DNA from 3 places in the Barrientosiimonas humi genome. Region 3 is predicted to be linked to each of the others. Evidence: predicted binding sites of a transcription regulator. Region 3 holds the regulator's gene; each other region holds the start of a gene.
The links. Region 3 encodes LexA, which represses DNA repair genes until DNA is damaged. Its sites were predicted from a motif close to TCGAACANNTGTTCGA; they were not measured.
Positions count from the first base shown of each region.

Region 1: the regulator LexA is predicted to act here: its motif matches at 1,153-1,168, upstream of FB554_RS12265 (HNH endonuclease signature motif containing protein).
Region 2: the regulator LexA is predicted to act here: its motif matches at 1,541-1,556, upstream of ruvC (crossover junction endodeoxyribonuclease RuvC).

Region 1 covers NZ_VFOK01000001.1:2,612,888-2,616,127, reverse strand. The annotation lists gene FB554_RS12265 (HNH endonuclease signature motif containing protein) at 1-1,104, opposite strand, end outside; gene FB554_RS12260 (VOC family protein) at 2,194-3,240, opposite strand, start outside.
Region 2 covers NZ_VFOK01000001.1:1,391,561-1,394,800, forward strand. The annotation lists gene ruvB (Holliday junction branch migration DNA helicase RuvB) at 1-359, opposite strand, end outside; gene ruvA (Holliday junction branch migration protein RuvA) at 356-955, opposite strand; gene ruvC (crossover junction endodeoxyribonuclease RuvC) at 952-1,485, opposite strand; gene FB554_RS06555 (YebC/PmpR family DNA-binding transcriptional regulator) at 1,615-2,388, opposite strand; gene pdxT (pyridoxal 5'-phosphate synthase glutaminase subunit PdxT) at 2,456-3,052, opposite strand; gene FB554_RS06565 (OFA family MFS transporter) at 3,201-3,240, shown strand, end outside.
Region 3 covers NZ_VFOK01000001.1:921,281-924,520, forward strand. The annotation lists gene FB554_RS04345 (LysR family transcriptional regulator) at 1-93, opposite strand, end outside; gene FB554_RS04350 (NAD-dependent protein deacetylase) at 134-994, shown strand; gene lexA (transcriptional repressor LexA) at 1,020-1,736, opposite strand; gene FB554_RS04360 (LysM peptidoglycan-binding domain-containing protein) at 2,032-2,427, shown strand; gene nrdR (transcriptional regulator NrdR) at 2,787-3,240, shown strand, end outside.

The sequences.
Region 1 (3,240 bases), 1.7 Mb from region 3:
CTGACCGTCGGGCTCGGTCGCGACGGGCTCGGTTGCGACGGGCTGGCCGTCGGGCTCGGCGCCCGGGAACTGACCGAGAGGCCCCGTCCCGGAGCCCAGGCCGGACGTGGCGGCAAGGCCGGGTTCGTCGATAGCAGGGGGAGCAACGTCGCCCGCCCGACCGTCTCCTGCCAGGCACTGACCCGCCACGTCGGCATCCGTCGCCGTTCCCGCCGCGCCGGCCTCCGGGGCTGCGCCAGACGACCGGCTCCTGGTAGCGCCGTCCGCGGGCACCTCAGCCGGAGGCCCAGCACCGGGCGATCGGGGGACAGGCTGGGCGCCGTCCGAGCCGACCCCGCCCGGCGGTGACTGGTCCGCGGCGGGGGCGGGGGCGTACCGCGGGAAGCTGCGGTGACCACCGGCCTGCGGGTCGGAGGACTTGGTGGCCTTCCCGTCGATCGGCCGCAGCGCGCGCCGCGCGATCTCGTCGGCGGTGAACGGGTCGAGATGCTCGGTCTCCTTCAGGACCGTGGTCGCGCGGTAGATCGACGTCGTGCCGCTCGCGATCCGCGCGCGGAGGTAGCCGGCTCGGGACTCCGGCGCGGACGCGAGCGCGACGCGGTCACGGCACTGTGTCAGGGGCAGTCCGGTGAGCACCTGCAGCTCGGTGGCCACGGCGGTGCGCGCCAGGCCGCAGCGGGTCGTGCGTCTTGACGGGGGATCGTGCTGGCCAAGGTCGAGGTTGTGGTCGGCCTCGACTGCCGCCAGCAGCCGCCGTACGCCCTCGATCTCGGCCGACTCGGCCCATGCCTGGATGCCCCGCGCCGCCCGGATCAGGTCGCCCGCCACCGCGCGTGCGAGGGCTGGGTCGTCGACCGGGTCGGGCCCGCCGGCCACGACGGTCGTCGGACCGGTGAGCCGGCTGGTGCCGACCGACGCCGGACCGGCCGGGTCGACGGCGACCGCCTCGATCGTCTCGATCAGCCAGTCGGCGACGTGCTCCGGCAAGGTGGCGAGCAGCGAGACGAGGTCGCACCCCTCGCCAGACGCGGGGGTGTCGTGCCGCTCCTCGTCACTCCGACCGTCTTCGTCCGGCCCGTGCCGTGCGCTGGTTCGAGCTGTCATCTGGATCCTCCCCCTGGTCGCGGTCCGATCCGCCTGACTGCGGCTCGTTCCGACGTTTGTTCGAACCATAGGGGTCGCCACTGACAGGCCTCTCGATCCCAGTGCTGGCGCGGCTGTCGGCTCGGACCGGTCGAGCCAGTCCGGAGTACGCCCTCCGCACCTCGTCGCGCCGACCCCAGTCGACATGGGCCGCCGGTCGGCGTTTGTCCGGGTAGGTCGGACACGGTGCGCGGCGTCGCATAGGGAGGTGGGGCTTGTCCGGATAGATCGGACACAGGGCCACGGGCGCGGCGGACAGCGACCAGCCGGCCTGTCCGAACGGGGCGGGCGACGTCGATGCGCGGGCGCCAGGGGGCCTGGAGACCGGGGCGCGTGGGGCGGCCCGGCGACCGGGGGCTTGTCCGTGTAGATCGGACCGCGTGGGACTGCCGGCGTCAGGGGCTCGGCGCCGACAGGAGGGTTGGCGGGTCTTGTCCGGATAGATCGGACAGGGTGCGCAGGGGCAACCCGGCGGCCGCTGACTACCCGGCTTGTCCGCATAGGGCAGACAACGTCGGTGCGTGGGTGCCGAGATGGCTTATGAGCTGCTGGGCACCGGTCACGGCGTGTCCGCCTGGATCGGACAAGTCGGGACGCCCGGCGCCAGGGTGCCCGGCGCCGCTGTGGACGGTTGGCCGGCGGTGGCTGTCCGGGCGGAGCAGACAGCGCTCAGTGCGCGGGTACCCAGGGAGCGGACCGTTGCAGGGTCAGCGGCCGTGCCCGGACAGGGCGGACAGCGTCGGTAGGCGGGCGGGCCCAAGTCACCCCGATCAACGACCAGCGACCCAGGCTCGGCGGTTAGGGGTGTCCGTCTCAGGCGGACCACGAGCTGCACCTGGCGCACGGGGAATCGTCCTCATGAGGCTCAGCCCCAGGATGTGTCCGAATGGATCAGACACCCGATCGTGCGGCGGCAGGGGCGGGCTCCGCAGAGACCGGACACTGGGCGAGCGAGGGGTCTCGATACGCGGCTCGTACCTCGCCGCTACTCGACCATCATGGATCTGCTGCGCGGAGCGAGGGGTCTCGATACACAACTCATGCGCATAGCTACTCGACCGGCGAGTCCGCCCGGACCACGAGCTCGTTGCCCTCCGGGTCACAGAGGCGCCAACGCTCCTGCGACGTCTCCAGCAGCCGGCCACCGGCGGTCTGCGTCTCGTCCACCCGCCGCGCGGCGACGTCTGACGGCAGGGCGAGCTCGAGGTGGAGGCGGTTGCGCTGCCGCCGCCGGGCTGCGTCCGACACGTCGAGCTGCTGGAACACCAGCTCCGGCGTCAGCCGCCGCGGGTCGTGGATATCGGTGACCTCGGGCCGGCGGTCGGGGACGTACCCCAGCGCCGCCGCCCAGAAGCCGCGCACCGCCCCCACGTCCGCGGCGTCGAAGAACACCTGGACGAACCGCGCCAACCCCGGCTCCGGCGTGGCGCCGATCGCACGGGCGGCCCGTTGCAGCGCTCCGGCCAGCGCGGTGAAGTCGACGGCGAGCCCGTGCGCGTCGCCGAGCCACTGGTCCTTGCCGCTGTCGAGGACGACCAGGCAGTGGCGTACGTCGATCAGCAGCGGGAATCCCGCCTCGCCGGCCAGCGCGGCCGCGGCGGTCATCAGGTCACGCTGCTGCGCGGTGGACCGCACGCGGTAGCACGCCATCGCGCTGAACACGACCTGCCAGTCGGTGGTCCCGCTCACCCTGGCCACGTCGTCCGGCCCACCTATGTCGTCCGGCCCGCCCGGGTCGCCTGGCTCGGCCGCCTCGCCCGACCCGCCCGAACCGTCCGACCCGTCCGCGCGCTCCGGCCCGTCCGCCGCGCCCAGGTCACCGAGCTGCTCGCCCGGCACCAGATCGACCTCGTTGCCGTCGCGGTCGCTGTGCCGCACGCCGTACGCCCCCGTCGCCTCCCCGAGTCCTGCTCGGTCGATCTGGTCGGGCGGGCGGACCACGTCGAGGTGGACGCGGTTCCGCAACGGCCGCAGCTCGGGCGACGGCCTGATCCGCACCGCGGGGTCGCGGCTCAGCGGGTCCGCCAGGTCACCGCCCGCGGCCGGCGCGTAGTCGAGCGCGCGCTGCCAGAACGGCCGCACCGACTCGGGGTCGGC
Region 2 (3,240 bases), 470 kb from region 3:
GCCGCGAGGTCGCCGGCGTGCTGGATCGCCGGGCCGCTGGTGATCCGGATCGGCTGCTCCAGCTCGGCGGCGACGATCATCGCCAGCGACGTCTTGCCGAGGCCGGGCGGGCCGGACAGCAAGATGTGGTCGGGCGGCGCCCCGCGGCGGCGGGCGGCCTCGAGCACGAGCGCGAGCTGGTCGCTGACCCGCGGCTGACCCGGGAACTCGGCGAGCCGCCGCGGACGCAGCGCCGCCTCGATGCGCCGCTCCTCGGCGTCGCCGCCCGGGTCGACGATCCGGGCCGAGGCGTCGTAGGAGTCGTCGGCGTACGGGTCGTGCCCGTGGGAGTCGTCGGAGTGGTGGCCCTGCTGGCTCATCGGCCGAGCTCCCGCAGGGCCAGGCGCAGCAGCTGCGAGACGTCGGTGCTGGCGGGTTCGGCCGCGGTGACCCGCTCGACGGCGTCGTCGGCCTGCTTGGCGCTCCACCCGAGCCCGACCAGCGCCTCGCTGACCTGCTGCAGGTGCTGGTCGGCCGGGGCTGCGGGCGCGGTGGACGAGCCGCCCGGGCCGGCGGCGACGCCGACCTTGTCGCGCAGCTCGAGCACGATCCGCTCGGCGCTCTTCTTGCCGATGCCGGGGATCTTGGTGAGCGCCACGAGGTCGCCGTCGCCGATCGCCGCGCGCAGCGCGTCGGGGTCGTGGACCGACAGCATGGCCAGCGCCAGCCGCGGCCCCACGCCGGAGACGGTCTGCACCTGCTCGAACAGGTCGCGCTCGGAGGAGTCGCTGAAGCCGTAGAGGGTGAGCGACTCCTCACGCACCACCAGCGAGGTGGCGAGCGTGGCCTCCTGGCCGGGTCGGTTCGCGGCCGCCACGGCGGGCGTGGTGTGGACGAGCATGCCGACGCCGCCGACCTCGACGACCAGGTGGTCGAGCCCGGTGGTGAGCGTGGTGCCGCGCAACGAGGCGATCATCGGCGCGCTCCCGCCCGCGCCTGCTGGGCCGCCACGGCCTGGGCGATGCGGTCGTGGGCGCCGCCGCGCCACACGTGACAGATCGCGAGGGCCAGCGCGTCGGCGGCGTCGGCCGGGCGCGGGGCGACCTGCAGGCGCAGGATGCGGGTGACCATCGAGGTGACCTGGGCCTTGTCGGCGCGACCGTTGCCGGTGACGGCCGCCTTGACCTCGGACGGGGTGTGCAGCGCGAGCGGCAGCCCGCGGCGGGCGGCCGCGAGCATCGGGACGGCGGAGGCCTGCGCGGTGCCCATGATCCCCTTGATGTTGGCCTTGGCGAAGACCCGCTCGACGGCCACGGCGTCGGGCTCGTGCGCGTGCATCCAGTCGTCGATCTCGGTCTGCAGGCTGAGCAGCCGCTCGGCCGGGTCGTCGCCCGGCGGCGTGCGCACGACCCCCACCGCGACCATCCGCAGCGGTTGTCCGATGCCCCCCTCGACGACCCCGAGACCGCAGCGGGTCAGTCCGGGGTCGACTCCGAGCACTCGCACCAGGCTGCTCCGTTCGATCGCGCGGCCGCGCCGACGTACGCCCTGCCGACCCGGGCCGAACAGGTGTTCGGCGGCTCCGACCCTAACCGCGCTCACCCGCGCGGCCGGGGAGGCTGCCGGGCGAGTCGGTCAGTCCTCGGCGCCGAGCTGCACGAGGACGTCGTCGGGGACGTCGCCGTTGGCGAAAACGTTCTGCACGTCGTCGCTGTCCTCGAGCGCCTCGATGATCCGGAACATCTTCTTGGCGCCGTCCTTGTCGAGCGGGACCTCGACGTTGGGCAGCCACGACGCCTCGGCGGAGTCGTAGTCCAGACCCGCGCCCTGCAGCGACTCGCGCACCGCGACGACGTCGCCGGCCTCGGAGACGACCTCGAAGGACTCGCCGAGGTCGTTGACCTCCTCGGCGCCGGCGTCGAGGACCACCTCGAGCAGGTCGTCCTCGGTGGTCTCGCCCTTGCCGTCCTGCTGCTTGGGCACGATGACGACGCCCTTGCGGTTGAAGATGTAGGCGACCGAGCCGGACTCGGCCATGCTGCCGCCGTTCTTGTTCAGCGCGGTGCGCACCTCGGCGACGGCCCGGTTCTTGTTGTCGGTCAGCACCTCGATGAGCAGCGCCACCCCGCCCGGGGCGTAGCCCTCGTAGGTCAGCGCCTGGTAGTCGGCGCCGCCGGCCTCGGCACCCGAGCCGCGCTTGACCGCGCGGTCGATGTTGTCGTTGGGGACCGAGGACTTCTTGGCCTTCTGGATCGCGTCGAAGAGCGTGGGGTTGCCGGTGGGGTCGCCACCGCCCTGCCGCGCCGCCACCTCGATGTTCTTGATGAGCTTGGCGAACAGCTTGCCGCGCTTGGCGTCGATCGCAGCCTTCTTGTGCTTGGTCGTCGCCCACTTGGAGTGACCGCTCATGTCTCCCTCGTACCCGTCCGTCGTGCCGATCTCGCTCGCCGGTCCTGGCCCGCGAGCCTGGTCGATCCTACCCAGCGAGCGAATCGACGAACGCGGCGTGCACCCGGTGGTCACCGGTCACCTCGGGATGGAAGGACGTCGCGAGGAGGTGACCCTGGCGTACGGCCACGACCCGGCCCGCGGCCGGGCCGGACGGAACGGTCGCCAGCACCTCGACCTCGGGGCCGCTCGCCTCGACCCACGGCGCGCGGATGAACACAGCGTGCACCGGGCCGCCCGCCACGCCCGTGAGCTCGAGGTCGGTCTCGAACGAGTCGACCTGCCGGCCGAAGGCGTTGCGCCGCACGATCACGTCCAGACCGCCGACGGTCTCCTGGTCGGGCTGACCGTCGAGCACCTGGTCGGCGAGCAGGATCATGCCCGCGCACGAGCCGTACGCCGGCAGCCCGTCCGCGATCCGCTCGCGGAGCGGGGCGAGCAGGTCGAACGTCCGCAGCAGCCGGATCATCGTGGTCGACTCCCCGCCGGGCAGCACCAGCCCGTCGACCCGTTCCAGCTCCTCGGGCCGGCGCACGGGCACGGCCTCCGCCCCGCTCTCGCGCAGGGCGACCAGGTGCTCGCGCACGTCGCCCTGGACGGCCAGGACTCCCACGGTCTTGCTCACGACGGCGAGCGTAGGTCGCGCGGCCCGCGCGGGGTCGGACGGTCTCGAACCTGACCCCTCGGGGTGACGCAGGACAGGCCTTCGCATCACTAGGTTGAAACCTGCACTACGACCAGTGCACCGTCACCTGCATCACGGAGGCTTTGCCTTGGCGTTCCTCGACAAGCAGTCATCGGTGGCCGGGAGCG
Region 3 (3,240 bases):
GGGCTGGGAGTAGCCCAGCGACGCGGCCGCCGCGGTGAAGCTGCCCTCTTCGGCGATGGCGCGCATCACGCGCAGCCCAGCGGCGTCGATCATGCCTCCGGATCCTACGTTCTCGCTGACGGATACTGGTCGGGTGCTGACCTCCACCACCCCTGACCCGGCCCTGGCGCCGGGCCTGTGGGACGAGCTCGTCCGGCTGGTGCGCGGCGGCGACGTGTGCGTGCTGACCGGCGCCGGCATCTCCACCGAGTCGGGCATCCCGGCCTACCGCGGCGCCGACGGCGAGCGGCGCGTGACCCCCATGACCGTGTCCGAGCTGCTCCGGAGCCCGGCGGCGCGACAGCGCTACTGGGCGCGGGCGTACACAGGCTGGCCGAGGTTCGCCGCGGCCGAGCCGAACGACGGGCACCGCGCGGTCGCGCGGCTACAGGACCTCGGCCTGGTCGGCGCGGTCATCACCCAGAACGTCGACGGGCTGCACCAGCAGGCGGGCGCGCGCGACGTCACCGAGCTGCACGGGTCGTTGTCGTTCGTCGTCTGCGCCGACTGCGGGGAGCGGTACGCCCGCGAGGTCGTCGACGAGTGGCTCGCCGGGGCGAACCCGCACTTCGACCGGGAGATCAGCGGTCAGGTCCGGCCCGACGGCGACGTCGTGCTCACCGACGAGCAGGTGGCCGGCTTCCGGATCGCCGCGTGCGTGGTCTGCCGGTCGGACCGGCTCAAGCCCGACGTCGTGATGTTCGGCGAGTCGGTCGTGCGGCCGGTGGTCGACGCGTGCTTCGAGGCGGTCGACCGGTCCCGGGCGCTGCTGGTGCTGGGCTCGTCGCTGATGGTCATGTCGGGCTACCGCTTCGCCCGGCACGCGGCCCGCGAGGGCATCCCGGTCGCCGCGATCACCCACGGCGTCACCCGGGCCGACGACCTGATCGACGTGAAGGTGGACGCCCCGCTGGGGCCGACCCTGCGCAGGCTCGTCGAGGCGGTCGCGGCGTAGAGCCCGCGCCGGGTAGGCCCGGCGGTCAGACGCGGCGCAGGACCGCGGTGACCTTGCCGAGGATGGTGGCGTCGCTGCCGTCGATCGGCTCGTAGGCCTCGTTGTGCGGCATCAGCCAGACCTTGCCCTTGGTGCGCTTGAAGGTCTTGACGGTCGCCTCGTTGTCGAGCATCGCGGCCACGATGTCGCCGTTGCTGGCGGTCGGCTGCTGCCGCACGACCACCCAGTCGCCGTCGCAGATGGCCGCGTCGACCATCGAGTCGCCGACCACCTTGAGCAGGAACATGTCACCCTCGCCGACGATCTGGCGGGGGAGGGGGAAGACGTCCTCGACGACCTCCTCGGCAAGGATCGGGCCACCCGCGGCGATGCGGCCGACGACCGGGACGTACTCGGCCTCGGGGTGGTCGTCGTGCAGGCCGGTCTCGTCGACCAGGCTCTCGCTCGCCTGGCTCACCGAGCGGCCGCGATAACCGCGCTCGCGCTTGCTCTGCCCGGGGGCGATCACCTCGATGGCGCGCGGGCGCATCGGGTCACGGCGCAGGTATCCCTTGCGCTCGAGCATCGTCAGCTGGTGGGCCACCGAGCTGGGTGAGGTCAGGCCGACGGCGTCGCCGATCTCGCGCATGCTCGGCGGGTATCCGCGGCGGTCGACCGAGTTGCGGATCACCTCGAGCACCTTGCGCTGACGCGTGGTCAGGGCCTGCCCGTCGGGTTCGGGCATCTCGTGGATCTTGGCCATGGGTTTCGGTCCTCGTTCCGCGTCGCGCCGCGGCCGGTGACGGTGCCCGCTGGCGCCGGACCGGTCGTCGTCGGCGAGGGGCTGTCGGTGGTCGCTGCTTGTCTTGGTGACTGTGCGAACAGCCTATGAAGACCCGCAGCAGGTTTCAAACACCTGTACGACGCGTGTCGGCGGGGTCTCCCGGCCGAGCCGGCCGCGCGAGGCCTTGAGCCGTTCGAACGTCCGTGCTATACATCGTACAGACGTTCCATCGCACACTTGTTCGTCGAGTTCGTCACCGTCCTTGGAGGAAGACATGAGCGCCGCCACCGTCACGCCGGCCATCGCCCCGCACCCGCGGTTCGGGTCCGCCCAGCCCGCGCGGCGCCGGCACCTGCGAGTCGTGCCGCCGCTGCCCCAGCAGGAAGCCCGCCCCGCGGCCTTCCGGCTCACCCGCCGCGGCCGCCGCGCGCTGGCCCTCGCCGTGGTCGTCCTGGCGATCCTGGTCGGCGCGGCCATCAGCGCGACCGCTGGGGGAGCGCAGGCCCAGCAGGTCGTCACCGTGAGCTCCGGGGAGACCCTGTCCGACCTGGCCCGTGCCCACCTTCCCGGCGTCCCGGTCGGCACGGCCGTCGCCCAGATCCAGGTGGCCAACGGCCTCAACTCCCTGCAGGTCTCCAGCGGTCAGCAGCTGGTGATCCCGGCGCCCTGAGCAGGGTGCAGGTCAGTCGCCCGAGCGCGGCGACAGCCTCGATCTCGTGGCCGGTGACGGGCTCCTCCGTCACCGGCCACGTCCACTTCTCCCGCCGTTCCGGGCGCCTGAGCGGGTGGTGCGCGGGTGACGTGGTGAGCGACACGCAGGCCGCCGCGGCGCGGCCTTGCGCGTCGGGCCAAAGCGTCCTAACCTCCCTATATCTAGTAGTTACAGCCGTGTAAGTTCTCCACATCTAGTCCACAAGGACATCCACAGCCGGAGGCCGGTTTTCCACCGTCCGTCCCCAGGTTTTCCCCCGAACCGGCCTCGTGGAGCGCCCTCCCGGACCCGATCGAACCGCGCGAAGGAGGTGCCCGATGCACTGCCCGTTCTGCCGCCACGACGACTCCCGAGTCGTCGACAGTCGTACGTCCGAGGACGGCACCAGCATCAAGCGGCGCCGCCAGTGCCCGGCCTGCGGCAAGCGGTTCAGCACCCTGGAGACCGCGAGCCTGACCGTGGTCAAGCGCTCGGGGGCGAGCGAGCCGTTCGCCCGCGGCAAGGTGCTGGCCGGGGTCCGCAAGGCCTGCCAGGGCCGACCGGTCTCCGACGACGACCTGGCGCTGCTGGCGCAGCAGGTCGAGGAGAGCATCCGCTCCCAGGGGCTGGCCGAGATCGACGCGCACGACGTCGGGCTGGAGATCCTGGGGCCGCTGCGCGCGCTGGACGAGGTGGCCTACCTGCGCTTCGCCAGCGTCTACCAGGCCTTCGAGTCCACCGACGACTTCGAGACCGCCATCACGCTGCTGCGTGCCGAGCGCGAGGCCGCGG